One region of the Klebsiella sp. R445 genome, then DNA from elsewhere that is predicted to be linked to it. Evidence: riboswitches for the same ligand, from Rfam matches in the RefSeq annotation. Region 1 holds a riboswitch; each other region holds the start of a gene.
The links. Region 1 has a riboswitch for thiamine pyrophosphate ahead of thiC (phosphomethylpyrimidine synthase ThiC). Riboswitches for the same ligand answer to the same signal wherever they lie in the genome.

Region 1 (9,648 bases):
CGAATAGCGGCTGCGCCAGTAGTGCTGCTGCAGCCACAGCAAATGCTCCGCCACCATATAACAATCCACACGCCAGCTGTCTGAAAGGCCAATTAATGCCCCGAGGCCGATCTTATCGATCCCGGCCTGGCCGAGCCGATCCGGTGTTTCCAGACGCCAGAAAAAGTCCTGCTTGTTGCCTTTCAGATGGTGCTGCGCGTACATGCTTTCGTGGTAGGTCTCCTGATAGACCATCACGCCGTCCAGCCCGAGCGTTTTTAGCTCCGCGTACTCTTCCATGGCCAGCGGCTGCACTTCCATCTGCAGGGAGGCGAACTGGCTGCGGATCGCCGGCAGGTGGCGACGAAAATAGTCCATACCGACTTTGCTCTGGTGCTCGCCGGTCACCAACAGCAGATGCTCAAAGCCCATTGCGCGAATGGCCGTGCATTCACGGGCGATCTCGGCCTCATCTAATGTTTTACGTTTAATGCGGTTGCTCATTGAAAAACCGCAATAGGTACAGTCATTGGCACACAGGTTAGAGAGATACAGCGGCACGTAAAAGCTGACAGTATTGCCAAAACGCTGGCGGGTCAGCCGCTGCGCCTTCTGCGCCAGCGGCTCCAGATAGCCCGCGGCGGCAGGGGAGAGCAGCGCCATCATATCGTCACGGCTGAGCTGTTTCGCTGCCATCGCACGTTCGACATCGGCCGGTGTTTTACTGTTGATACGCAGGCGGATGTCATCCCACTCCAACTGTTTCCAGCGTTCGGTAAAGGTGCTCATACCAGCGTCTCCAGAAAACCTGTTAACGGGCTGGTGGCCTGCGCCTGGGCGCTACGCGAACCTGGACCCGCCTGTCGAGCCAGCACGCCAGCTTCGACCGCCAGGCGGAAAGCCCGCGCCATGGTCACCGGGTCGTCGGCCACGGCAATAGCGGTATTGACCAGCACCGCGTCCGCGCCCATTTCCAGGGCCTGCGCGGCATGGCTGGGAACGCCAATCCCGGCATCCACCACCACCGGTACCGTGGCCTGCTCGATAATGATTTCCAGCATCGCCTTGGTCTCCAGCCCCTGATTCGAGCCAATCGGCGCACCCAGCGGCATTACCGCAGCACAGCCGGCCTCCTCCAGCCGTTTACACAGGACCGGGTCGGCGCCGCAATAAGGCAGCACCACGAAACCTTCCCGTACCAGCACTTCTGCCGCCTTCAGGGTTTCAATCGGGTCCGGCAACAGCCAGCGTGCATCCGGATGGATTTCGAGCTTCAGCCAGTGAGTGCCCAGCGCTTCCCGCGCCAGTCGGGCCGCGAAGATGGCTTCCTCCGCCGTTTTTGCCCCGGAGGTATTCGGCAACAGGCTGACGCCGGAGGCCAGTAATGGGGCGAGAATAGCGTCATTATGCTGGCGCAGATCGACGCGCTTTAGCGCCAGCGTGACCAGCTGGCTGCCCGAGGTGCGAATCGCTTCGACCATGACTTCCGGCGCAGAGAATTTCCCGGTACCGGTAAAAAGATGAGATTCAAACGTTTTGTCCGCGATACGTAACATGTCAGCCTCCGGCGATGACCTGAAAAAGCAGGACCCGATCGCCTTCCTGCAGAAGATGATGTTCCCACCGCTCGCGCGGTAGGACCTGTTGATTGAGCGCCAGCGCGATACCCGCCTGCAGCTGTTCTAACTGAATGAGCAGGGCGGCGACGGTGGTGGCTTCGATGCACTGCACCGGCCGATCGTTAAACCAGATCTGCATGCTGCCCTCCACAGACCGGGCAACTCTGCGCGCGCTGGAGCGTCAGATTGCGCCAGTGGCTGGTGCGGGCATCGAATAAGCGCAGGGTGTTGCGCGGCGTTGCCATACCGGAAAGCAAGGTGATGGCCTCCAGCGCCTGAAGGGTGCCCATCATGCCGACTACCGGCCCGATAATCCCCGCCGTACGGCAGTTACGTTCGGGTTCGGTGCTGTCCGGCCACAGGCAGCGGTAGCAGCCCTGATCCCACGGCGGCGTCAGTACCATCAACTGGCCGCCCAGGCCAACGGCGCTGGCAGTGATCAGCGGAGTCGCCTGTGCGACACAGGCGGCATTGATGGCCTGGCGGGTCGCCATGTTATCGGTGCAGTCCAGTACCACATCCGCTTTGGCGACCTCCTGGCGCAAAGCTTCGCCGGCCAGGTGTTGCTGTAACGTGACGATCTCAACCTGTGGATTGAGCCGGGCCAGGCGCTGCCGGGCGGCGGTGGTTTTCGGTTGGGCAATGTCATCGCTGGTGAACAGAATTTGCCGCTGCAGATTGCTGACGTGCACCTCATCATCGTCGGCGATAACCAACGTACCAATGCCCGCTCCGGCCAGATACAGGGCAGCAGGCGAACCCAGCCCACCGAGTCCCACAATCAGCACCCGGCTGGCCAGCAGCTTCTGTTGACCTTCGATGGCGATATCTTCCAGCATCAGCTGGCGGCTGTAGCGCATAAAATCGCTGTCATTCATCGCCTGCTCCCGCCATGTCCAGCAGCTGCGCGGTGGCCTGTTGCCAGTCCGCCGCCTGGGTAATGGCGCTGACCACCGCGATGCTGCCGACGCCGGTTTCCAGTACCTGTGGCGCGCGCGCCAGGCTAATACCGCCGATCGCGACCGTCGGGTAATCGGCCAGCCGCTGGATATGGCGGGCGAGCTGTTCCAGACCCTGCGGAGCGGAAGGCATCTGCTTGGTTTGCGTGGGGAAGACGTGACCCAGGGCGATATAGGAAGGACGTGCCGCCAGCGCAACGTCGATTTCCATATCGTCATGGGTCGACACGCCGAGGCGCAGGCCGGCATGACGAATGGCGTTCAGGTCAGTCGTCTCCAGGTCCTCCTGCCCTAAATGCACGCCATAGGCCTGATGTTTAACCGCCAACTGCCAGTAGTCGTTGATAAACAGCCGGGCGTGGTATTGACGCCCGAGCGCGATCGCGGCGATGACATCGGCTTCTACCTCGCTATCGCGCTTATCTTTGATGCGCAGCTGAATGGTACGTACACCTGCGTGCAGCAGGCGTTCGATCCAGACCACGCTATCGACGACCGGGTAGAGGCCTAAACGGAACGGGACGGACGGAAAATCGGGTTGATACATCAGGCTTGCTCCTTACGTAAATAGATCTCACCGCCGCGAGCGCGGAAGTCCTGCGACTTATCAGCCATTCCGCTTTCGATATTCTGGCGGGCGGCATAGTCCCGTACTTCCTGGGTGATTTTCATTGAACAGAATTTGGGCCCGCACATGGAGCAGAAATGGGCGACTTTGCCGGATTCCTGCGGTAGCGTTTCGTCGTGATAAGCACGGGCGGTGAATGGATCGAGGGCGAGGTTGAACTGGTCTTCCCAGCGGAATTCAAAACGGGCTTTGGACATGGCGTTATCACGGATCTGTGCGCCGGGATGGCCTTTCGCCAGATCCGCCGCATGGGCCGCAATTTTGTAGGTGATCAGCCCCTGTTTCACATCTTCTTTATTCGGCAGGCCGAGGTGTTCTTTCGGCGTGACGTAGCAGAGCATCGCGCAGCCAAACCAGCCGATCATTGCCGCGCCGATGCCGGAGGTGAAATGGTCATAGCCCGGGGCGATATCGGTGGTCAGCGGCCCCAACGTGTAGAACGGCGCTTCGTGGCAGTGCTCGAGTTCCTCGGCCATATTGCGGCGGATCATCTGCATCGGCACATGGCCCGGGCCTTCAATCATCACCTGCACATCGTACTCCCAGGCGATTTTGGTCAGCTCGCCCAGTGTGTGCAGCTCGGCAAACTGCGCTTCATCGTTGGCGTCCTGAATCGAGCCGGGGCGCAGGCCGTCGCCGAGGGAGAGGGAGACATCATAGGCGGCGCAAATCTCACAGATTTCGCGGAAACGCTCGTAGAGGAAGTTTTCCTGATGATGCGAGAGGCACCACTTGGCCATGATAGAGCCGCCACGGGAGACAATACCGGTCAGGCGTCTGGCTGTCATCGGCACGTAGCGCAGCAGGACGCCGGCATGGATGGTGAAATAGTCGACGCCCTGTTCTGCCTGCTCCAGCAAGGTGTCGCGAAAAGCTTCCCAGGTGAGGTTCTCGGCGATCCCGTTAACCTTCTCCAGCGCCTGGTAAATCGGCACGGTGCCGATGGGGACCGGGCTGTTACGCAGGATCCATTCGCGGGTTTCGTGGATATACCGTCCGGTGGACAAATCCATCACCGTATCGGCGCCCCAGCGCGTCGACCATACCAGCTTTTCTACCTCTTCTTCGATGGAGGAGGTGACCGCCGAGTTGCCGATGTTGGCGTTGACCTTCACCAGAAAGTTGCGGCCGATAATCATCGGCTCAGATTCCGGGTGGTTGATGTTGGCAGGAATGATGGCCCGCCCGGCAGCGACCTCATCGCGGACGAATTCTGCGGTGATATTGTCCGGTAGCCGGGCGCCGAAACTTTCCCCCGGATGCTGGTGGCGCAATACCTCCCCGCGAATACGCTCCCGGCCCATGTTTTCGCGGATGGCGATGAACGCCATTTCAGGCGTCACGATCCCCTGACGGGCATAGTGGAGCTGGGTGACGCATTTGCCAGGCTTCGCGCGCCGTGGCGTCAGCTGGCCACGAAAGCGCAGCGTATCAAGATCGTCATCGGCGAGGCGCGCTTTGGTATACTGCGAGCTGCGTTCCTGCAGCGGTTCGCTGTCATCGCGTGCATCAATCCATGGCTGGCGCAGCGTTGACAGTCCCTGGCGCACATCGATCGCCACGTCGGGGTCGCCATAAGGGCCGGAGGTGTCGTACACCGGGATCGCTTCGTTTTGTTCGTACTGCGGCTGGGCTTTATCACCGCCAATCAAGGTGGGACTGAGCTGGATTTCCCGCATCGGCACGCGGATCTCCGCCTGCTGGCCCTGAATGTAGATGCGTTGGGAGCGGGGAAAGGCGGTCCCTTCCAGGGTATGGATAAAATGCTGGGCGCGTTCGCGCTGTTCCCGACGGGTGAGTTTTGGTTCAGACTTTGTTGCAGACATAGCGCATTCCAGATGAAAAAGGACATGGCTTGTCAGACGACGGATGGAGTAACAGAGGCGATCGGTCCTGGAGGGACGGTCGCATAGGACAGTTTACTCTTGTTCCCTTCGCAGGTATTAGCCTGATCAGGTTCCGCGGATCCCGAATTAACGGTCTCAGCCTTTTCCGCTTCATCCTTCGTGCTGCCTTGAGGCATCACGAATGCTGTTGTGGAAAATGGGCACTCCGACAAGATACATCCCCCTCCAGCGAGGGGGAACGTATGTAAACTACTCGTTAACAGCGCACAACTCAAGCCGTCGGCGCGATATTGTCGCTGATGTTGTCTTTCAGGTTATGCGATATCGCCAGTACGATCAGCTTGTCTTCCAGCGCGAATCGCGCTTCCAGCGCTTCGCCGATATCGGACAGCGCCTGCTGAAATTCGAGATAGTTATCGTGGTCGATGGCGTTTTCGAGGCAGGAGTCGTAGCAATCCATAATCAGCTGAGTGTTGGCTTCCAGCTGCGGATAGAGTTTGGTGGCAGCCAAAAGTGGCGTATTGCCTTCCATTTCGCCAAGAATACGTTCATAAATATTAAAATGGCCGGAGGAGAGATAATCCACCAGGCTTTGGCAAAAATTATCCAGCGCCTTTTCGTTCAGTCGCATAAAGGATTCTTTGCCGGGCTTCAGGCCAACCAGCTTGTAGTAAGCCACGAGCAAATGCTTACGTACATGTAGCCAGCGATCGACCAGTTTATTACTGCCTCCAACACGTTCCGTTAGGTTTTCCAGCTGGTTTAACATGGTTGACTCCGCAAGTTTAAGAAAATAACGTTGCTCACCAAAATGTAAATATAATGTTAAAAGTGCCAGTAAAACGAAGGTAGTGCAATAGATATGGATCGTATTATTGAAAAATTAGATCGCGGCTGGTGGATCGTCAGTCACGAACAAAAATTATGGTTACCCGGCGGGGAATTACCACATGGCGAAGCGGTAAATTTCAATCTTGTCGGTCAGCACGCGCTGCATATCGGAGAATGGCAAGGTGATGCGGTGTGGATGGTGCGCCAGGATCGTCGGCAGGATATGGGATCGTTACGCCAGGTGCTGGATAGCGACCCGGGGCTGTTTCAGCTGGCGGGGCGCGGCATCCAGCTAAGCGAGTTTTATCGCTCGCATAAATTCTGCGGCTACTGCGGCCACCCGATGCACCCGAGCAAAACCGAGTGGGCGATGCTGTGCGGCCACTGCCGCGAGCGCTACTACCCGCAAATTGCCCCGTGCATGATCGTGGCGATCCGTCGGGACGATACGATCCTGCTGGCGCAGCATACCCGCCATCGTAACGGCGTACACACGGTGCTGGCCGGGTTTGTCGAAGTGGGGGAGACCCTGGAACAGGCAGTGGCCCGCGAAGTGATGGAAGAGTGCGGCCTGAAGGTGAAAAACCTGCGCTATGTGACCTCCCAGCCGTGGCCGTTCCCCCAGTCGCTGATGACCGCGTTTATGGCGGAGTATGATAGCGGCGACATTGTGATCGATAAAAAAGAGCTGCTGCAGGCAGGCTGGTATCGTTACGACGATTTACCGCTGTTGCCGCCGCCGGGTACCGTGGCGCGCCGGCTGATAGAAGATACCGTGGCACTGTGTCGGGCAGAGGCGGAGTGACGTGTTACACTGGCGTAAAATGGGATCAGGATGAATAACATGACCGAACTAAAAAACGATCGTTACCTGCGAGCGCTGCTACGCCAGCCTGTGGACGTGACCCCTGTGTGGATGATGCGCCAGGCTGGCCGCTATTTGCCGGAGTACAAGGCCACTCGCACGCAAGCGGGCGACTTTATGTCGCTATGTAAAAACGCCGAACTTGCCTGTGAAGTCACGCTGCAGCCACTGCGTCGCTACGCGCTGGATGCGGCGATCCTCTTCTCGGACATCCTGACCATCCCGGATGCGATGGGGCTTGGGCTGTACTTCGAAACCGGCGAAGGTCCACGTTTCACCTCGACCATCACCTGCAAAGCCGATGTCGATAAACTGCCGGTACCCGATCCGGAAGATGAACTCGGCTACGTGATGAATGCCGTGCGTACCATTCGTCGCGCGCTCAACGGCGATGTTCCGCTGATTGGCTTCTCCGGTAGCCCGTGGACGCTGGCGACCTATATGGTGGAAGGCGGAAGCAGCAAAGCCTTCACCGTGATCAAAAAAATGATGTATGCCGATCCGCAGGCGCTGCATGCCTTGCTCGATAAGCTGGCAAAAAGCGTCACGCTGTATCTGAATGCCCAGATTAAAGCCGGCGCGCAGTCGGTGATGATTTTCGATACCTGGGGCGGGGTGCTGACCGGTCGTGATTATCAGCAGTTCTCGCTCTACTACATGCACAAAATCGTGGATGGTCTGCTGCGTGAACATGAAGGCCGCCGCGTACCGGTCACGCTGTTCACTAAAGGTGGCGGGCAGTGGCTGGAAGCGATGGCGGAGACCGGCTGCGATGCGCTGGGCCTCGACTGGACGACCGATATTGCCGATGCCCGGCGTCGGGTCGGCCATAAAGTGGCTCTGCAGGGCAATATGGACCCTTCTATGCTCTACGCGCCTGCGGGCCGTATTGAAGAAGAAGTCGGGTCGATTCTTGCTGGCTTTGGTCAGGGCGAAGGTCACGTCTTCAACCTTGGGCACGGTATTCATCAGGATGTGGATCCTGAGCATGCCGGCGTGTTTGTCGAGGCAGTGCACCGACTCTCGGCGCAATATCACCGCTAAGGTATGGCGATGGATCTGACGTCTCTTCGTGCCAGCCAGCAGACGCTGGCCGGCTCGGTTATCCGTGAGGATCGCTGGGATCCGGATGCTTGCGGGCTGATCGGTGGCGCGGACGTCGGTTTTGAGCAAGACGGCGCAGTGACGCGGGCGGCCATGGTGCTGCTCGCCTACCCATCGCTGGAACTGGTGGAATATCAGGTGGCGCGGGTGGCGACCACCATGCCGTACATCCCCGGTTTTCTCTCCTTTCGTGAAACCCCCGCGCTGCTGGCGGCGTGGCAACAGTTGTCACAAAAGCCGGGTCTGTTATTTGTCGACGGTCACGGCATTTCCCATCCACGGCGGCTGGGCGTCGCCAGTCATTTTGGCCTGCTGGTGGATGTGCCGACCATTGGCGTGGCGAAAAAGCGTTTGTGTGGGCAGTTTACGTTGCCCGACGACGAGGTGGGGGCGCTGGCGCCGTTGATGGACAAAAGTGAACAACTGGCGTGGGTCTGGCGCAGTAAAGTGCGCTGTAATCCACTCTTTATCAGCACCGGCCATCGCGTCTCCCTCGATAGCGCGTTGACATGGGTTCAGCGTTGTATGCAGGGCTACCGTCTGCCAGAGCCAACGCGCTGGGCGGATGCGGTTGCTTCACGGCGTCCGGCGTTTGTGCGTTGGCAAGCAAATCACGGCTGATTCAGGTACACTGCGGCTAATTTCTGACTTCGAGAATTCATCATGTTACAAAACCCGATTCATCTGCGTCTGGAGAAGCTTGAAAGCTGGCAGCACGTCACCTTTATGGCTTGTCTGTGCGAGCGCATGTACCCTAATTACGCCATGTTCTGCCAGCAAACTGAGTTTGCCGATGGTCAGCTGTATCGCCGTATTCTCGATCTGATTTGGGAAACCCTGACGGTCAAAGATGCGAAGGTGAATTTTGACAGCCAGCTCGAAAAGCTGGAGGAAGCCATTCCGGCAGCCGACGATTACGATCTGTATGGTGTTTATCCTGCCATCGATGCCTGTGTCGCATTAAGCGAACTGATTCACTCGCGCCTGAGCGGAGAAACGCTTGAGCACGCGATTGAGGTCAGTAAGAGTTCCATCACGACAGTGGCAATGCTGGAAATGACCCAGGCTGGTCGCGAAATGACCGATGAAGAGCTCAAAGAAAACCCAGCGGTAGAGCAGGAATGGGATATTCAGTGGGAGATTTTCCGTCTGCTGGCCGAGTGCGAAGAGCGCGACATTGAACTGATCAAAGGACTGCGCGCAGACCTCCGCGAGGCCGGTGAGAGCAATATTGGTATAAATTTTAAGCAGTGAGACCAGAAAACGTGATTTACCGCCTGAATTGTCGCGTCTGAAGGCTTCCATTCCGCCCCCCGTCTGGTCTACATTTGGAGGGCGAAAAAAAGTGGCTATCGGTGCGTGTATGCAGGAGAGTGCTTTTCAGGCATTTCCGTCGCACTCGGTGCTTAGCAAGCGATAAACACATTGTAAGGATAACTTATGAACAAGACTCAACTGATTGATGTAATTGCGGACAAAGCTGACCTGTCCAAAGCACAGGCAAAAGCTGCCCTGGAATCTACCCTGGCTGCAATTACTGAGTCTCTGAAAGAAGGTGATGCTGTCCAACTGGTTGGTTTCGGTACCTTCAAAGTGAACCACCGCGCTGAGCGTACTGGCCGCAACCCGCAGACCGGTAACGAAATCAAAATTGCCGCTGCTAACGTGCCGGCGTTTGTTTCTGGTAAAGCTCTGAAAGACGCAGTCAAGTAAGACCGCGTGGCAGTGTACAGTTTTAACGAAGGGGCCTTACCGCCCCTTTTGTCTATCTGGCGCCGTGTCGCGGTGCTGGTGGGTACACTGCTGCTCACTGCCT
Region 2 (9,648 bases), 2.4 Mb from region 1:
AACCTCAGAGAACAGCTCGTAGTCGAGCATCAGCGAACCGCCAAGCCCGTAGGCATTCAGCCGGCCACCGTCAAGAAACTTGAAATCCGCATCCCGGCGATGTTCGACCACCCTGCTGCCAATCCGCACATCGCTGGCCATCGTCCCGAGCATAAAATTGAAAATCGGTCGCAGCACCAGCGTGCCGCCCGATTTATCAGTGTACAGTTTGAAGTCCCAGCCAATGCCGCCGGTGCCGGTCAGACTGTTCCATTTAGTCGGCACTTTGCGACTTTGATCACCATCGCTCACCACAAATTGCGGATCATAGCGGCTGTAACCCAGAGTGCCTTCCAGATAAATGGGAAATTGCTGGCTTAAGGTGGCCCCGCCGCCAAACTGGGTAATCGACAGCTGGTTTTTCTCGTTTGTGCCGGACCCAATATTCAGGTCGCTGGCGGTGACATCCGGCACGACGGTGTAGCTCATCAGCATCAGCACGGCATTTGAGCGTTGTTTTAACTGACTGCCGTCAAGGGCGAAACTGGCCGGACACACCAGCAATAAGACGCTAAACAGCGTGGAAGTACGGCGCAAAGAGCCCCTCATTTCGTCGTTGAAACCTCAGCCATGGAGCAGAAGATGGGATGTTCAATCGCGTCTGATCATACAAACAAAACAGACAGTTGCCATTATCACTGAGTATAGCGGCAGTTTCACATTCCTCCTCTCACGGCCTCACCCGCGCGCGCAAGGCAGACGACCGATCAGGGGCGTTTAACGGCCAGCCAGATCGTCCGCCCGCCACAGTGCGGGTCTTCAACTACGTGTTGGAGAACATCAAAGCCGTGGGTGTCCAGCAGCTGGCGATACTCCTGCGGCGCCAGGCTGGCATGATACAGCGCATCCCCTTCAAACTGGCCAATCGCCTCACCGTTACCGGTGCCGCTGGTAAACATCAGCGGCGCATGGGGATTGGCGTGGGCCGCGAACCGCTGAAACAACGCCCGCTGCGCATCCCGGGTTTGGTGAAAAAAGCTGTCCCAGGCCAGCAGGCCATCAAACCGTCTTGCCAACGCCAGGCTCCGCATATCCGCGACCTGCCACTGCTGGCCGGGATAGTCACGACGACAGCGGGCAATCATCGCGGCAGAGCTGTCCACCCCGCTGACGGAAAACCCCTGCCGTAGCAGATACCCCGCGATCGGCGTGCCGTTGCCGCAGCCGATATCCAGAATGTCACCGCCGGGTCTGACCTGTGCCAGAAATGCGTCCAGCCAGGACTGCTCAAACAAGCTGGTCGGGCGCAACACGGCCCAACGATCCGCGTATCGCTCATACAGATCGATAATATCCTCGGCGCACGGATGATCTGGAATGCCGTTCTCATTGGATGACATAGTACGCTTCCCTTCAGGTTCAGTATTTTTCCACCAGATAGAGCTTCACTTTATTGCGCCCCTCTTTCTTGGCAGCATACAACGCCTTATCAACACGGTTAAATAACTGATCGATCTGCTCGCTCTGTTGATGCTCGGCGACGCCAATGCTGACGGTGATACTCGCCCCCTGTTCTGGAATGTGGAAATGACTCACCGCCAGACGAATCGCTTCGGCCATCTCCAGCGCCCGGTCGATGGCGGTGGCCGGGAGAAACAACAAAAACTCCTCGCCGCCCCAGCGATAAATTTTGTCCTGTGGCTTGCCGGCGGCTTCAAGAATGCGCGAAATCGCCAGCAACACCTCATCACCTTTCTGATGACCGTGGTTATCATTGATGGCTTTGAAATTATCGACATCAACCAGCAGCAGGCAAAAACCTTCCATTTTAAATAATGACGAATCCACAATGCGATAAAACTCACGGCGGTTGAGCAGCCCGGTTAACGGGTCGTGGGTCGCCGCAAATTCCAGCTCCTTTTTCAGGTGCACCTCTTCGGTTATGTCATGAATAATGCACAGCATCAGGCGAATGTTGTGCAGCACCACCGGCCCGGCGTAGGTCTGAACGTAGCGCAGCGATCCATCGGAGAGCACATGGGTAAAATTGAGCGGCTTATGCCCGCCCGGCAGGTTCGCCACGCTATGCATCACCGGCAGCACATCCCGGCCCATCGAGTTAATCTGCCAGGTATGGCGGGTACGCATCTCCTCGGCGGTGTAATTATAAAAACGCAGGGCGGCAATATTCGCATCAATAATTCGGCCATCTTGTGCCGGATCGATTAACAACATGGGCGCTGAGCTGGTCATAAAAAAACGGGCAAAAAAGCGATTACTGCGTCGCTTGTAATGTTGAGAGGCCGCAACGCTTAACGATTCATTCTTTTGCAGAATCTTCACGGCTTCAAACAGAATTAAGGTGTCATATTCTGCTGATTTAATTAACGTGGTTTTACAATAGACCGAAATCAGACCTTCGGTCGCTTTTATTGTCCAGACTTCGAATACTTCAACAATATTTTTGAAATAGTAAAGGTAGTTCTGCAGGCTGAGCTCCGGGCAGCTCGAGACGCTACCTTTGCGCATCTCGTCCAGCGACATCTCCCCACTGAGCGTTCTGGAGGCAGGGTTGGCATAGACGATGGTTTCTTTAAAAGGATGAACTACCCATACAGGAGTACTTAATAAATCAAAAATCGTTAGTTCTTTTAATAACATGCAGCCCTCCATCTGACAGGCACCACGCATCAAAATAATAACCTGTCGCCAATACCCCTCCATGGGATAAAGGAAATTGGAGGATTCAGGGAATGTCGATACATGATGAAGACGGGGGAAGTATAGTTCTTTTTTTATGCATTAATACAAGGCACAACAACAAACTTTGCCATGCCATTACGTAAACCGGGAAAATACCCGGTTTATCGTATTTTATTATTTCTCTATGCGTTCAAGCTGGGTTTTATCCGCCTTCTGCGCGCGGTCGGCCAGCCCCTGGAACTGCTCCGGGGTATAGAAGCCATCGGGCATCGGCAACGAGCGCATATCATGTCCCGGATGAATTTGCAGTTGCCCAAGCTGAGCAAGCGTAAAGCCATCCACCGACACCGGCAGCGTAAGCTGGTATGGAATGGCGTTTTCGAACGGCACCGGCGTCGGCAACCGCGTATCGCTCAGCGCATAGTTCCGTTTAAGCACCAGGAATTTATCCGGCACCCGCCGCTTGCTGTTCCACCAGTCGCCATCGAGCTTGCGGAACATCGCTTCGGTTTCGTTGCGTGGCGCCACCGTTAATTTAACCAGCACCTGCTTCAGCGCGCTCTCCATGGCCTGATTATACTCGTCGACGGAGTCAACATGGCCTTGCAGAATAACGTTGATCGCAAGCCTGGCGCCCAGCAGATTCGAATAGAGATCTTCTGGTGAAAATGCCGAGATCTCTTCCGAAAAACCCGGTACCGACTGGAAACCATACCACTGAGCAATCTCGTGCCACTGCGCCAGCTCATAGGCCAGATAGCCTGCCAGCCAGGCGGCAATTTCATAGCGCTGGTGCATAGAAGCCGGCGGCGTAAAGGCATTCAGCTGAATTCGCCGTACCCCCAGTTCTTCGCTGTAGAACACCCGCCCGCTTTGCCCCAGATTAGGGAAAATGCGGCTAAACAGATAAAAGGTGTTGTCTGCCGTATCGCGCACGTGGGCAATATCAATAAACCCACCGCGCCGGGTATAGATCAGGCCATTTTTCTCTTCGCTCAGCCCCACCAGATTTTTGACCGCCCCTAACGCGCTGTCGTTGTAATGATGCCGCCCCAGCGTATCGAGGGTTAAGACGTTGCCAATCTGATAAACCGGAATCGGCACCCCGATAGCCCTGACATGCAGGTCGTAACCAAAAGCACAGCACGGACGCAGCGATTCCGGCGCCGTCAGATGACTGACCACCGGTGTCACATGAGAAACGGGAACGATCGGCAATACCGGGTCCTGGGCACAGACCGAAAAAGCGGCCGCCAATAATACAAACAAGCCATTGCGCATTAACATTGTCTCCAGGACAGAAAATTATGCATCACAAACAGCGCCTGTGATGTTAAAAACGGTACTCTCCGGCGACAAAGAAACTGTTACGTTCGTTAAAGCCAATCTCGGTTAACACGTTAAAATTCTGCGTAATTTCATATTGCGCCCCGATCAGCATATTCCACGGCGAAGAGAGACGCTGCTTCACATCGAACTTGCCCTGATCGTCTTTATTGACGGCGGCGATTAACGGCTGAAGCTCCGGCGGCATGTGCAAATCAGAGAGGTTGCCTTTGAACTCCTGCTGCACGTTCTGGTACATGCTGCCCACCCAGATGCTTAAGTTCGACGGCCCGGCAATGCCCTGCAGATTAAAGCGGTAGCCGACCCGCGGTGACACGGTAGTGGCGGAGATTTTACCGTCGAGGATATCGAAATCGGTGCGGGTATAGTTGGTATCCACCAGACCAAACCAGTTGCCATAGCCCCCGGCGAGGGTAAAGCCGGTGCCCCAGGTGGTCCCTTTAAAATCCAGCGCGAAGTCGATATTTTGCAGCTGGCCGCTTTCATACAAACGATGCACCGACCCGGCAATCACCCGGTCCAGACCGCGGTATTTTGACGGGTCGGCGTCAACGGAGACTTTTGACAACGAGGAGCCACGAGTGTGGCCGACGATGCCGTAGACATTAAGAAAAGGAAACACCCACATATCCAGACGCAGGTTTTCAGTTTTGCTTTTCTGCCGCGTATGACCGGCGTCAATGGCAAACATATCGCTGGGTATGGCGTGGTTGCCAAGCGCCAGACCGGAAAAAGAGATACTGTCGACCAGGATATCCTGGCGAATGTTCATGTAACTTAAATTGACCCCGAACGGCAGCGGAATGGAATATCCACGCGCTCTTGCTTCATCACCCCAGATAGGGAAATAGCTGTCGTTACTGCTGCCGGTACTGTCGGCAGTGGTGGCCCCCCAGGCGGTACCCGACGTTAACAACAACGTAATTACGGTTTTAGTCCATCGCATTTTCTTTTATCTGACCTTAAAGTCCGGAACCTACATTAAAATAGACCGCCTGTTCATGCTCGCTGAAGGCGATATCTATCCCCGTATGTAATCCATACTGGCGCGCTATCAGGTAACGAAAACCTGTCCCCCACGCCACTTCTGTCTGGTCCCACAATGCATGCGCCTCATCGGCAGCGCTGCCAACGCCAACAAATCCTTGCAGGATCCAGCGCGGCGTAAACTCCCAGGCAAGCTGGGTTTGTGCGGTCGTCACGTAATCGCCCTGATAGCGGTAACGAGAGATGCCGCGTAATTCGATATAAGGACGCGCCATTGGCGTCAGGCGATTATCGTGATGGGTTAATGACTGGTAGTTACCGGCGACGGCGAGCGTTAACGTGCGGCTCAGCGGAAAAAAGTATTTCCCGTCTAAAGAGAACTGGTTGTAGTGATAATCGCCGCCTAACAATGAGCGGTAGAACCGGTACTCTCCCTGCACCGATAACCCTTTCTTAGGATAGAAAAAATTATCCGTCGTGTCATATTCAGCCACCATCCCTAAAGCCGACGACGTGCTCTCCTGACCAAATACCTGCTGCCAGACCCGATTGACCACCGGGTTTTCGGCTGAAATATCGGTTTTCGCGTACACCTGAGAAGCCCCGACAAACACCGGCGAATCGCCAACGCGGAACAGCAGTTTCTGTAACCCACCATAGCCTTTGGTTTGTGAGTGAATGGCCTTGTTTTGATCAAAATGACTTAAGCCGTCGCCGTAGATATCGAGTTTGATATTGGCGTAGCCCATCATCACCAGGTAACGAATGTGGTCGTCATTCCAGGTATGGCGATGGCCGCCGCCGACAAACCAGGTGCCGTTCTGCGTCGCGCCGCCGCCAAAAGCGGTCATCGGTGGGGGAATAAAATTATCCCCTTTGTGGGTGCCTTTACCGTGCAAAAAGAGACCAAACAGACCGCCGCCGTAGCCCACCGCCGGCTCGGTAATGACCATCGGCACCGGAAGAAATCCGTACTGGTTGTCCTGCAGGTAGTGGCTCATGTCCACCATGCCATCTTCAGGATCAAACAGACTGCTCGCTGTAGCAGAAGTAGAAAGCGGCCCGATAAGCGCTAGCAGTAAGGTTGAAAGCGGAAACTTCATGCACTCTCCGGGGATAAGATGGATTCTGAACACCCAGGTAACTGAAGAATAATGGGTTTCAGATAGCAAAAATATATCCTATGGCGCCCTGAACTACCAATTTTCGGTAACAGGTTTTCTTTAATTTTGGACAAAATAAGGAGATTTAGCACACAAATTGCTAACAAAAGTTAACGTGAATATGCAACGAGCGAGGCGGATTGCCGTTGCCAGAAGGTGTGACGTTGTCACTTATTCTGTCGCTTTTCAGCGATGAACCAGGGGATTGTAATCAAAAAGTGAATGCCGTATAACATGGCGCAACCGAGGGGTGTCCCGTGAGGGCTGAGATGGCGTAAGCCGAACCCTTTGAACCTGATCTGGGTCATGCCAGCGAAGGGACGGGTCGGCAATTTTGCCACGCTACCGCCATTGCCTGTTCATACTTCCGCACGCCCGGATCTCCCCTTACTCAGGAGGTCCTGTGATTCTTCCCCTCTTCACCCAGGGTATTTATGGTCGTCTGCGCCAGCAGGCAGGAGACGACTGGACGCACTACGTCGCCCACCCTTTTGTTCGCCAGCTTGCTGACGGCTCCCTGCCCGAACCGGCCTTCCGCCGCTATCTTACCCAGGACTATCTGTTCCTGATCCACTTTGCCCGCAGCTATGCCCTGCTGGTCAGCAAACTGCGCACCCTGCCGGAGATGCGCGCCGCGTCCGCCTCACTGAACGCTATTTTGGGCGAACTGCCGCTGCATGTCGGCTATTGCGCCGGCTGGGGGTTGGACGAAGCGCTGATGGCTGCCGAGCGCGAAGCCCCTGAAACGGTGAACTACACCCGCTACGTGCTGGATATTGGCCATTCCGGCGATACGCTGGATCTGCTGGTGGCGCTGATGCCCTGCGTCGCCGGCTACGCGGAGATTGGCCTCGGGTTGCTGCACGACCCGGAAACCCGCTTTACCGATAACCCCTACGCATCGTGGATCCGCAACTACGGCGACGCCGGCTATCTCGAGGGCGTCACTGCCGCCATTGGTCTGCTGGAAACCCTGTGGCAACAGCGCGGCGCCGAATCGCGCTTCGCGGATCTCAGTGAAATCTTCGCCACCGCAACGCGGCTGGAAGCAAACTTCTGGCAAATGGGGCTGAATGCCGCCACGGAGGCTACGGCGTGACAGCCCCGACCCTTCATGTCCGGGAGCTGAGCCTGCAGTTTGGCTCGCGGATGATTTTCGCCAATCTGTCGTTCGATCTTCCTGGCGGGCAGTGGACCTCGTTGCTGGGGGCCAGCGGCGTGGGTAAAACCAGCCTGCTGCGGATTATCGCCGGACTGGCCTCGCCAACTCACGGGCGGGTTTACGCCAGCGACGGCGAGCCGCTCGGCCACCGTCTGGCGTGGATGGGGCAAAAAGATCTGTTGTATCCCTGGTTGAGCGTGCGTGAGAACGTCGCGTTAGGGGCCAGGCTACGCGGAGAGCGCACCGACACGCCGCGCGTGAACCGCCTGTTAGAACAGGTTGGGCTCAGCCACTGCGCCGACGATCGTCCCGCCGCGCTCTCCGGCGGCATGCGTCAGCGGGCGGCGCTGGCACGCACCTTATACGAAGACCGCCCGCTGGTGCTGATGGATGAACCCTTTTCCGCGCTGGATACCATTACCCGCACGCGCATCCAGACGCTGGCGGCGGAGCTGCTGGTTGATCGCACCGTAGTGCTGATTACGCACGATCCGATGGAAGCCTGCCGGCTGAGCCATCGGCTGCTGGTGCTCTCGCTCGCGGCGGGCGGCATGGACGATTCACACCATCTGGCGGGAGTCCCGCCCCGTGCGCCGGACGATCCGCTGTTGCTGACCAGCCAGGCCGAACTGCTGCAACAGCTGATGAGGGCCAATGGATGAGCGGCAAACTGTTTCGCGGCGGCGTGGTGTTCTGTGGCCTGCTGCTGCTGTGGTGGCTGGCAAGCCGCAGCGGTATCCCGGCGTTCCTGCTGCCGTCACCGGCGGCGGTGGCCGAAGCCCTGTGGGTTAATCGCAGCTGGCTGAGCTGGCACACCCTGGTCACCCTCAGCGAGATCCTCAGCGGTCTGGCGCTTGGCGTGCTGCTCGGGGTGGTGCTGGCCCTGTGTATGATCGTCTCGCCACGGCTGCAGCGCTGGCTGATGCCGCTGGTGCTGACCAGCCAGGCTATTCCGGTGTTCGCCCTCGCCCCCCTGCTGGTGCTGTGGTTTGGCTTCGGGATGAGCGCCAAAGTCATGATGGCGGTGCTGGTGATCTTCTTCCCTGTGACCTCGGCATTTTTTGATGGCCTGCGGCGGGTCAATCACGACTATCTCGATCTGGCCCGCACCATGGGCGCTTCTTTCGGCGCGCAGCTGCGTCACGTACGCCTGATGGCGGCGCTACCGGCGCTCGGCTCTGGTCTGCGGATGGCCGCCGCCGTCGCGCCAATCGGCGCGATCATCGGTGAATGGGTCGGGTCGGCGGAAGGCCTCGGCTACGTGATGCTCAACGCCAATGCGCGCATGCAGACCGACGTCTGTTTTGCCGCCCTGTTTATTTTAGTGCTGCTGACGGTCCTGCTGTGGCTGGCGGTAGATGCCTTTTTACACCGGCTGATTAACTGGTCGCCGGAATAATGACCGACACGGAAACAAGGAATAGCCATGAAAAAATCGATGTTCGCCGGATTGACCTTCAGCGCCCTGCTCAGCGGGCAGGCCGTCGCTAACGAAAAGCTGACGCTGGTGCTGGACTGGTACATCAACCCGGACCACGCCCCGATTATGGTGGCAGAGCAGATTGGCGCGTTCAAAGCCCAGGGGCTGGACGTCAAGATCGTTCCGCCGTCCGATCCGGCGCTGCCGCCGCGTCTGGTGGCCGCAGGCCAGGCGGACCTGGCGATAACCTATCAGCCGCAGGTGCACTTCTTCGCCGATGAAGGGCTGCCGCTGGTCCGGGTCGGCACGCTGATTGACTCGCCGTTAAACACGGTGATCGCCCTCGATAAAAGCATCAAAACCCCGGCCGACCTGAAGGGCAAAAAGGTCGGGTATTCGGTGAGCGGTATCGAGCAGGCGACGCTGGCGACCATGGCGCAGAACGCCCATATCGACCCGAAAAGTATCAGCCTGATCAATGTTAACTTCCAGCTGACCAGCGCCCTGCTGGCGGGCCAGGTTGATGCGGTGATTGGCGGCTACCGTAATATAGAAGCGCTGGAGCTGAAACTGCAGGGCAAAGCGCCGCAGGTGATGAACGTCGAAGATTTCGGCGTCCCGGCCTATGACGAACTGGTGATTGTCGCCAATCGCGACCAGCTGCACGCGGCGAAAATCAAAAAGTTCCTCGTGGCGCTACAACAGGGTGTGAGCTATCTGCGCGCCCATCCGCAGGAGACCTGGCAGACCTTTGCCGCCGCCCACCCGGAGCTCAACACCGAACTGAACAAGCAGGCCTGGATACAAACGGTGCCGCTGTTTGCCGATCATCCGGCGGCGCTGGATAAGTCGCGCTATGAAGCTTACGAACAGTTTTTATATAACAA
Region 3 (9,648 bases), 540 kb from region 1:
TAAAACCGGCAGCGCCGGCGGTACCGGTCACGTCGTGGAGTTCTGCGGTGAAGCCATTCGCGATCTGAGCATGGAAGGTCGTATGACCCTGTGCAATATGGCGATTGAGATGGGTGCCAAAGCAGGCCTGGTCGCGCCGGACGCAACCACCTTTAACTACGTCAAAGGCCGTCTGCATGCACCGAAAGGCGAGGATTTTGACGCTGCAGTGAAATACTGGGAAACCCTGAAAACCGATGCTGACGCCACATTTGATACCGTGGTAACCCTGCAGGCTGAAGAGATTGCCCCGCAGGTGACCTGGGGAACCAACCCAGGCCAGGTGATTTCCGTCACCGATATGATCCCCGACCCGGCTTCTTTCGCCGATCCGGTCGAACGCGCCAGTGCGGAAAAAGCGTTGGCCTATATGGGCCTGAAGCCGGGTATCCCGTTAACCGATGTGGCTATCGATAAAGTATTTATCGGCTCCTGCACCAACTCACGTATTGAAGATTTACGCGCCGCGGCAGAGATCGCCAAAGGGCGCAAAGTCGCGCCGGGCGTGCAGGCATTAGTGGTTCCAGGCTCTGGCCCGGTAAAAGCTCAGGCGGAAGCCGAAGGGCTGGATAAGATTTTCATCGACGCCGGCTTTGAATGGCGCCTGCCGGGCTGCTCCATGTGCCTGGCGATGAACAACGACCGCCTGAACCCGGGCGAGCGCTGCGCATCGACCAGCAACCGTAACTTTGAAGGCCGTCAGGGCCGCGGTGGACGTACCCACTTAGTCAGCCCGGCAATGGCCGCCGCCGCCGCCGTTACCGGTCACTTCGCCGACATCCGCGACATCAAATAAGGAAACCATCATGGCAGAGAAATTTACCCAACATACGGGCCTGGTGGTTCCGCTGGATGCCGCAAACGTCGATACCGATGCGATCATTCCCAAGCAGTTCCTGCAGAAAGTCACGCGTACCGGCTTTGGCGCACACCTGTTCAATGACTGGCGTTTTCTCGACGACCAGGGGCAGCAGCCTAACCCGGAATTTGTCCTGAACTTTCCGCAGTATAAAGGTGCCTCGATTCTGCTGGCGCGGGAAAACTTCGGCTGCGGCTCATCCCGTGAGCATGCGCCCTGGGCATTGACGGACTACGGCTTTAAAGTGGTTATCGCTCCCAGCTTCGCCGACATCTTTTACGGCAACAGCTTCAACAACCAGCTGCTGCCGGTCAAGCTGAGCGACGAGCAGGTCGATGAACTGTTTGCATTGGTGCAGGCCAACCCTGGCATTAGCTTTGAGGTCGACCTGGAGTCCGAAGTGGTGAAAGCCGGTGATAAATCCTACCGCTTTAGCATCGACACCTTCCGCCGCCACTGCATGCTCAACGGTCTCGATAGTATCGGCCTGACGCTGCAGCACGAAGCGGCAATTTCAGCCTACGAGAACAAACTGCCGGCCTTCATGAACTAACCACGCCGCTGATTACCCTGCCCGGTCCCATGACCGGGCATTTTTTTACCGTTGGATCCTACAATGACAAAAGCGATAACCATAAAAAACATCACCTTTCAGGAAGGGACGACGCTGATTTGCGTTCCGCTGCTCGGTAAAACCCTCGACGAGCTGAAAACGCAAGCCCATACCCTGGCAGACGCCGGCGCCGATCTTATCGAATGGCGCGTCGATCACTTTACCGGCGTCCGCGACGACGAACAGATCCGCCTGGCGCTGACGGAGATCCGCCAGCAACTCGCGACGATCCCGCTGCTGTTCACCTTTCGCAGTCACAAAGAGGGCGGCGAAACGGAACTCGATGATGACGCCTACTTTGCACTCAACCGTCTGGCCGTCGCCAGCGGGCTGGTCGATCTGATTGATATTGAGCTTTTCAATGAGGAAACGCAGATTCGGGCGCTGGTCGCGGAGGCCCATGCTGCCGGGGTGAAAGTGATCATGAGCAATCATGATTTCCAGAAAACGCCGCCGCAGAATGAGATAGTCGACCGGCTGTGCCGGATGCAGGAACTGGGCGCCGATTTGCCCAAAATCGCGGTCATGCCGCAGTCGCCGCAGGACGTTCTGACGCTCCTCGGCGCGACGCTGATCATGAAAGAACAGCACGCCACCCGCCCGTTAATCACCATGTCTATGGGGAAAATGGGCGGTGTGAGCCGGGTTACCGGGCGTCTGTTCGGATCGGCGATGACCTTCGGCAGCGTAGGCCAGGCCTCCGCGCCAGGGCAGATTGCCGTCGGCAAGCTGCGGGAGCTGATGGATATTCTTTCCTGAGCCTCATACCTGAGTATCGTTCCTGATCGAGATGCCGCATCGCCGTAGTCCACGATGCGGCATCAGGACTAGATATCTTTGACTTTGCTGGTCAGGAACAGCGTGAGCACCGAAATCACCGCAATGGCCCAGTAGACGCTGGCGTGACCGTAGCTTTGCGACAGCGCCCCTTGCAGCACGCCCGCCAGAATCACCCCGGTCGAAATACTGTTGGTAAACAGCGTGGTCGCCGCGCCCGCTCGTCCCGGCATCAGGTCCTGAAACCACAGCATGCCGATCCCGGCAACAATCCCGATGAATATGGCATTGAACAGCTGCAGCGCCAGCAGCGCGGTACGATGGTGAAACAGGATCAGGCCGATATAGAACAGCACGCCGGCCGCCACCGCCACCACCATCATTTTGCGTTTACCCCAGCGCTTCACATAGTAGCCCGCCAGAATCATCGCCGGGATTTCCAGCCCGGCCGCCGTCCCCATCAGGATCCCTGCGAGACTGTCCGGCAAACCGAGATCGCTGCTGATCCACAGCGGCATATCGATGATATACATGGTGTTGCAGGTCCACATCAGCGTCGAGGCGATAAACAGCATACGCACGTTTTTATCCTGCCATCCTCCCGCCGGTAGCGCCGCGCCGTCCGCTTCCGAAGGCTGCTCCACCCGCGCCACCGAGGGCAGCTTCACGGCGATCAGTGCCAGACTGATCACGAAAATGCCAGCAGCAATCGAGAACATGGTGGTAAAGCCGTAATTCAGCGCCAGCATAAAGGCCAGCGGCGGCCCGATAACCCACGCCAGCGACAGCTGAGCACGCATCACCGAGCTGAACATCACCACTTCCCGCGCCGAGCTGTCGGCATATTCCCGCGCCAGGGCAAACAGCTGCGGCATCGCGGCATTGGCGATCGACGCCAGCATCACGCCGCAGGTGATCAGGGTTAAGTAGTGGCGATTGAAGGCAAACAACAGGGCGTTCCCCACCGCCATCAGGCAGCAGAACATGATCAGCCGACGTCGATCGCCCTGGCTGTCAGATCGTTTTGCCAGCGCCAGGCTTACCGCAATTCCCGCAATGGCGTTAACGGTATAAAACAGGCCAACCCAAAAAGGTTGTGCGCCCACTTCGCGGCTGAGGAACAGGCTAAGGGTGGGAGCCTGAAGCGCGCCCGCAATGCCCATCATAAACGCGACCAGCATAAAAGCCGCGTAGACGCCGTTCAGCCGCCGTCCCATCGTCATTAACCACAGCATGTCATGTCCTTAAAGCACGCGAAGAAACGAAAAAAGCCAGCAGAAGCAATCTGCTGGCAGGTGATTTTATACTCTATCTATTTCAAGTGACAGACAGGCGACCAAAACGTTTTGGCTTCAGTCACGTGACCTGAGTTTGAAAGCGGACAGGTATACACCAATACTCAGTCACACATGATATCGGCAAGGCCATGATCAGAGGTCTGTGACGTAACTCCCCACTGCATCAGCTCGCCAAGAATCTTCTGCTGTCTCCCTGCCATCAAGCGGGCCAGCCATGACGCATCCTGCGTCGCAGAAAAGTAGCGTTGGTAGAACTGTTTCGCGGTAGACCCCATCATATTCACCTCCTCGCTTCATCGAAGTGGATTATTGGCCTAATATAGGGATTAATAAATTGCTGACTTTTCATCAGGAGTTCCCCTTTTATGTCTTCTGCTCGTTTGCAACAACAGTTCATCCGCCTCTGGCAGTGCTGCGAAGGCCAATCGCAGGAGACGACGCTTAACGAACTGGCGGAGATGCTGTGCTGTTCTCGCCGCCATATGCGCACGCTGCTGAACATGATGGAAGCCCGCGGCTGGCTAACCTGGGAGGCGGAAGCCGGGCGCGGTAAACGTTCCAGGCTGACCTTCCTCTATACCGGTCTGGCATTGCAGCAGCAGCGGGCAGAAGATCTGCTGGAGCAGGATCGGATCGATCAGCTGGTTCAACTGGTGGGTGATAAAGCCGCCGTGCGCCAGATGCTGGTGTCGCATCTTGGCCGCAGCTTTCGTCAGGGGCGGCATATTCTCAGGGTGCTCTACTACCGGCCGATGAAAAACCTGCTCCCCGGCAGCGCGCTGCGCCGCTCAGAAAACCATATAGCCCGGCAGATCTTCAGCGCGCTGACCCGGGTAAATGAGGAAAACGGGGAACTGGAAGCCGATATTGCCCACCACTGGCAGCAGATTTCGCCGACCCACTGGCGGTTCTTTCTCCGCCCCGGCATTCATTTTCACCACGGCAGAGAGCTGGAGATGGAGGATGTGATTGCCTCCTTACAGCGCAGCAACACCCTGCCGCTGTATGCGCATATCGAACGTATTGTCTCCCCCACCGCCTGGACTCTGGACATTCACCTGACGCAACCGGACCGCTGGCTACCGTGGCTGTTGGGCCAGGTTTCGGCGGTGGTTCTGCCGCGGGAATGGCAATCGATGGACAATTTCGCCAGTATGCCGGTCGGCACCGGGCCTTACGCGGTGGTACGCAACAATCAAAACCAGCTGAAGATCCACGCCTTCGATGACTATTTTGGCTACCGGGCGCTGATCGATGAAGTCAACGTCTGGGTGCTGCCGGAAATTAGCGAAGAACCCAACGGCGGCTTAACGCTGCAGGGCACCACCCAAAGTGAAAAGGCGGTGGAGAGCCGCCTTGAAGAAGGGTGTTACTACCTGCTGTTTGATGCCCGCAGCCCGCTTGGCGACAACAGCGCGGTACGTCAGTGGCTCAGCTACCTGTTCCAGCCCGCCACGCTGCTCTACCATGCCGGTGAACATTACCAGGGTAACTGGTTCCCGGCCTACGGCCTGCTGCCCCGCTGGCACCACGCCCGCAGCCACGCCTGTGAAAAACCGGCGGGGTTGGAATCCGTCACTCTGACCTATTATCGCGATCACGTCGAACACCGGGTGATGGGCGGGATCATGGCGGAGCTGCTGGCGGAGCATCAGGTAAAACTTGAGATTCAGGAGCTGGAGTACGAGGAGTGGCACCGCGGCGAGGTGGTCAGCGATATCTGGCTGAACAGCGCCAACTTTACCCTGCCGATCGATTTTTCACTCTTTGCCTTGCTGTACGAAGTCCCGCTGATTCGCCACTGCATCCCCATCGACTGGGAGCAGGAAACCCGGCGCTGGCACGCCGGCGAATTAAACCCGGCCACCTGGAGCCAGCAGTTGCTGGCCAATCAAACCGTCGTTCCGCTGATCCACCACTGGCTGATGATCCAGGGCCAGCGCAGCATGCGCGGCGTGCGCATGAACACCCTCGGCTGGTTTGATTTCAAATCCGCATGGTTTGCCCCGCCGGAGCCGTAATGCTTTCAGTCAACTAACAAAATCATTACACTATTCGCCGTTCTCAACGGGGTGCTATTAAACATACACGCGATCGTTCGGACTACCTCAAAAGCGGCAAGCCACTGAACAGGCTAGCTAACGCAGAGGCAGCGCGCTCGATGAAGTGTATAGGCTGAGAAAATACCCGTCGAACCTGATCCGGATAACGCCGGCGAAGGGATTTGGGGCCGACTCAAAATCCTTTGCCACCCTTTTTTATGAGGTGCAAAGTGTTGAAAAAATTACTCCCGCTGCTGGTACTGGTCGCCGCGCCCACGCTGGCGAAGCCTGTCCTTACCGTTTATACCTATGACTCTTTTTCCGCCGACTGGGGCCCTGGCCCGGTGGTGAAAAAGGCGTTTGAAGCCGACTGCAACTGCGAGCTGAAGTTCGTGGCGCTGGAAGATGGCGTGTCGTTGCTTAACCGTCTGCGGATGGAGGGCAAAAACAGCAAAGCCGATGTAGTGCTCGGGCTGGATAACAATCTGCTGGAAGCGGCGGCGCAGAGCAAATTGTTCGCCAAAAGCCAGGTGCCGGTCAGCGCGGTCACCGTGCCTGGCGGCTGGGATAACGACACCTTCGTGCCGTTCGATTATGGCTACTTCGCATTCGTCTACGATAAAAACAAGCTCCAGAACCCGCCTAAAAGCCTGAAAGAGCTGGTTGAAAGCGATCGGAAATGGCGGGTGATCTATGAAGATCCGCGGACCAGTACGCCGGGCCTGGGGCTGCTGCTGTGGATGCAGAAAGTCTATGGCGATAAGGCCCCGGAAGCCTGGCAGAAACTGGCAGCGAAAACGGTCACCGTCACCAAAGGCTGGAGCGAGGCCTACGGTCTGTTCCTGAAAGGGGAAAGCGACCTGGTGCTCAGCTATACCACCTCGCCGGCCTATCACATTATCGAAGAGAAAAAAGACCAGTACGCGGCCGCCGGTTTTACCGAAGGTCACTATCTGCAGGTTGAAGTCGCCGCGCGCACCGCCGCCAGCAAACAACCCGAACTGGCTGAAAAATTCCTCAAGTTTATGGTGTCACCGGCCTTCCAGAACGCGATCCCTACCGGCAACTGGATGTATCCGGTTACCCAGGTTGCGCTACCCGCAGGCTTTGACGCCCTGCAAAAACCGCAAACCACCCTGCAATTTACCCCGCAGCAGGTCGCCGCAGAACGTCAGAACTGGATTAATGCATGGCAACGCGCCGTCAGCCACTAAGTCTTAGCTGGCTGGTACCGGGCCTGACGGCCAGCGCATTGCTGGTCGTCGTGGCGCTGTCGGCGTTTCTGGCGCTCTGGAGCAGCGCGCCGGAGGCCGCCTGGTCTTCGGTATTGAACGATAGCTACCTGTGGCACGTTATCCGCTTCTCCTTCTGGCAGGCGTTTCTCTCGGCGCTCCTCTCCGTCGTGCCGGCGGTGTTTCTCGCCCGCGCGCTCTACCGCCGACGTTTTCCCGGTCGAACGCTGTTGCTGCGCCTGTGCGCAATGACGCTGATTCTGCCGGTACTGGTGGCGGTCTTCGGTATTCTTAGCGTGTACGGTCGTCAGGGCTGGTTGGCGGCGCTGTTTAACGTCGTCGGCTGGCAGTGGGATTTCTCACCCTACGGGTTACAGGGCATTCTTCTGGCGCACGTCTTCTTCAATATGCCGATGGCCACCCGCCTGCTGTTGCAGGCGCTGGAGAATATCCCCGGAGAGCAGCGCCAGATAGCCGCCCAGTTGGGAATGCGCGGCTATCACTTTTTCCGCCTGGTGGAATGGCCGTGGCTCCGGCGGCAAATTCCGCCCGTTGCGGCGCTGATTTTTATGCTGTGCTTCGCCAGTTTCGCCACCGTGCTGTCCCTCGGCGGCGGCCCGCGGGCCACCACCATTGAGCTGGCGATCTACCAGGCGCTGAGCTTTGATTACGATCCGGCCCGCGCCGCGATGCTGGCGCTGATCCAGATGATCTGCTGCCTCGGGCTGGTACTGCTTGCCCAGCGCTTGAGCAAAGCAGTCGCCATCGGCGTGAGCCATGTTCATGGCTGGCGCGATCCGGACGATCGCCTGCACAGCCGCCTCAGTGACGCGGTGTTAATTGCTATCGCGCTCCTGCTACTGCTTCCCCCGCTGCTGGCGGTTGTCGTCGATGGCCTGAATAGCAACCTGTTCAGCGTGCTGGCCCGCCCGGCGTTGTGGCAGGCATTCTGGACCTCGCTGCGCATCGCGCTGTGCGCCGGAGTGCTCAGCGTTATTCTGACGATGATGCTGCTGTGGAGCAGTCGTGAACTGCGTCTGCGTAACCAGTCGCTGGCGGGGCAAACGCTGGAGCTTAGCGGCATGCTGATCCTCGCCATGCCGGGCATCGTGCTGGCAACCGGCTTCTTTTTACTGCTCAACAACAGTATCGGTCTGCCTGAATCCGCTGACGGAATCGTGATCTGTACCAACGCGCTGATGGCCATTCCCTACGCCCTGAAGGTGCTGGAAAACCCGATGCGCGATATCGCCGTACGCTACGGCCAGCTGTGCCACTCTCTCGGCATGAGTTGTTTCACCCGCCTGCGGGTGGTCGAACTGCGCGCCTTAAAACGCCCGCTGGCCCAGGCGCTGGCCTTTGCCTGCGTGCTGTCGATCGGCGATTTTGGCGCCGTCGCGCTGTTCGGGAACGACACTTTCCGCACGCTGCCGTTCTATCTGTACCAGCAGATTGGCGCCTATCGCAGCCAGGATGGCGCGGTGACCGCCCTGCTGCTGCTGGTGCTGTGCTTTGTCCTCTTTACTGTGATTGAGAAACTTCCGGGGCGTGATGTTAAAACTGAATGATGTAACCTGGCTCTACCAGCATCTGCCGATGCGGTTCACGCTCTCCGTTGAGCGAGGTGAACGCATCGCCGTGCTCGGCCCCAGCGGCGCGGGGAAAAGTACGCTGTTGAATCTGATCGCTGGCTTTTTGCCACCGGCAAGCGGCACGATCCTCATCGACGGCCAGCCGCATACCGATACGCCGCCGGCCCGGCGCCCGGTGTCGATGTTATTCCAGGAAAACAATCTCTTTCACCATCTCACCGTCCGCCAGAATATTGGCCTCGGAATGCATCCGGGACTGAAGCTCACCGCCGTGCAGACTGCCAGCCTGCAGGCCATCGCCGGACAAATGGGGATTGATGCACTGCTGGACAGACTGCCAGGGGAACTCTCCGGCGGCCAGCGTCAGCGCGCCGCGCTGGCACGCTGTCTGGTTCGGGAACAGCCGGTGTTGTTGCTGGATGAGCCGTTTTCCGCCCTAGACCCGGCGCTGCGTCAGGAGATGCTGGCGCTGGTCAGCGACGTGTGCCAGCAGCAGCAGTTAACCCTGCTGATGGTGTCGCACAGCGTCGAGGACGCCGCGCGCATCGCCCCACGATCGCTGGTGGTAGCTGACGGGCGTATCGCCTGGGACGGCGACACCGACACCTTACTTCGCGGGAACAGCAGCGCCTCTCACCTGTTAGGGATCAGCGCGCGATAACCTTGTGCAGAATATCGAGGTAGACCGGCATCAGCGGATGGCGAATCACTACGGTTAACGCCACGCCGGCCAGTACCACCGTCAGGGGAGTCAGCCAAAGCAAGCGCGGGCGAGGCAGGAAGCGCGTCAGACGATCGCGCGTTTTCGCGCTCCGCCATAGCCGCCAGCACAGCCAGCCCGCCAGCCACGCCAGTAGCGCGGCCAGCAGCAACAACCACTTGAAGCTGGCGCTGTGTTCATCTGCAGGAATATCAATCGCCGCACCGGCCAGAATCCCCGGCATAAAGTACAGCGGCGGCCAGAGCAGACAGCCAATAATATTCGGCGGGATAAACTTCATGACCGGGAGGTCGAGCATGCCGGCAACCATTGGTACCAGCGGTCGCGTCGGGCCGACGAAGCGGCCGATCAGAATGGTTACCATGCTGTGCTGATGTAGCGCGTGCTCGGTTTTATCCAGCAGCGCTTTGTTTTTCTTCATAAACGACCAGCGGTGCAGCGGTTTCTTAAACCGCCAGCCGAGCCAGAAGGAGAT

Region 2: another riboswitch for thiamine pyrophosphate. It lies ahead of ACMYSN_RS02430 (TenA family protein); the one in region 1 lies ahead of thiC (phosphomethylpyrimidine synthase ThiC).
Region 3: another riboswitch for thiamine pyrophosphate. It lies ahead of thiB (type 2 periplasmic-binding domain-containing protein); the one in region 1 lies ahead of thiC (phosphomethylpyrimidine synthase ThiC).

What each region holds. Positions count from the first base shown of each region.
Region 1 covers NZ_CP180446.1:2,902,594-2,912,241, reverse strand. Annotated here, with positions in the region: gene thiH (2-iminoacetate synthase ThiH) at 1-768, opposite strand, end outside; gene thiG (thiazole synthase) at 765-1,535, opposite strand; gene thiS (sulfur carrier protein ThiS) at 1,537-1,737, opposite strand; gene ACMYSN_RS13600 (HesA/MoeB/ThiF family protein) at 1,721-2,476, opposite strand; gene thiE (thiamine phosphate synthase) at 2,469-3,104, opposite strand; gene thiC (phosphomethylpyrimidine synthase ThiC) at 3,104-5,011, opposite strand; TPP riboswitch at 5,098-5,250, opposite strand; gene rsd (sigma D regulator) at 5,304-5,801, opposite strand; gene nudC (NAD(+) diphosphatase) at 5,895-6,668, shown strand; gene hemE (uroporphyrinogen decarboxylase) at 6,708-7,772, shown strand; gene nfi (endonuclease V) at 7,782-8,453, shown strand; gene ACMYSN_RS13565 (YjaG family protein) at 8,496-9,086, shown strand; gene hupA (nucleoid-associated protein HU-alpha) at 9,273-9,545, shown strand; gene ACMYSN_RS13555 (DUF1481 domain-containing protein) at 9,558-9,648, shown strand, end outside.
Region 2 covers NZ_CP180446.1:509,525-519,172, forward strand. Annotated here, with positions in the region: gene ACMYSN_RS02400 (hypothetical protein) at 1-588, opposite strand, end outside; gene ACMYSN_RS02405 (class I SAM-dependent DNA methyltransferase) at 747-1,379, opposite strand; gene ACMYSN_RS02410 (GGDEF domain-containing protein) at 1,399-2,640, opposite strand; gene ACMYSN_RS02415 (DUF4056 domain-containing protein) at 2,857-3,963, opposite strand; gene ACMYSN_RS02420 (hypothetical protein) at 4,016-4,975, opposite strand; gene ACMYSN_RS02425 (BamA/TamA family outer membrane protein) at 4,992-6,119, opposite strand; TPP riboswitch at 6,416-6,517, shown strand; gene ACMYSN_RS02430 (TenA family protein) at 6,583-7,278, shown strand; gene ACMYSN_RS02435 (ABC transporter ATP-binding protein) at 7,275-8,003, shown strand; gene ACMYSN_RS02440 (ABC transporter permease) at 8,000-8,740, shown strand; gene ACMYSN_RS02445 (type 2 periplasmic-binding domain-containing protein) at 8,768-9,648, shown strand, end outside.
Region 3 covers NZ_CP180446.1:2,362,872-2,372,519, forward strand. Annotated here, with positions in the region: gene leuC (3-isopropylmalate dehydratase large subunit) at 1-835, shown strand, start outside; gene leuD (3-isopropylmalate dehydratase small subunit) at 846-1,451, shown strand; gene aroD (type I 3-dehydroquinate dehydratase) at 1,515-2,270, shown strand; gene ACMYSN_RS11020 (sugar efflux transporter) at 2,339-3,523, opposite strand; gene sgrT (glucose uptake inhibitor SgrT) at 3,688-3,864, opposite strand; gene sgrR (HTH-type transcriptional regulator SgrR) at 3,952-5,607, shown strand; TPP riboswitch at 5,645-5,827, shown strand; gene thiB (type 2 periplasmic-binding domain-containing protein) at 5,859-6,842, shown strand; gene thiP (thiamine/thiamine pyrophosphate ABC transporter permease ThiP) at 6,818-8,428, shown strand; gene thiQ (thiamine ABC transporter ATP-binding protein ThiQ) at 8,412-9,113, shown strand; gene ACMYSN_RS11050 (DedA family protein) at 9,100-9,648, opposite strand, start outside.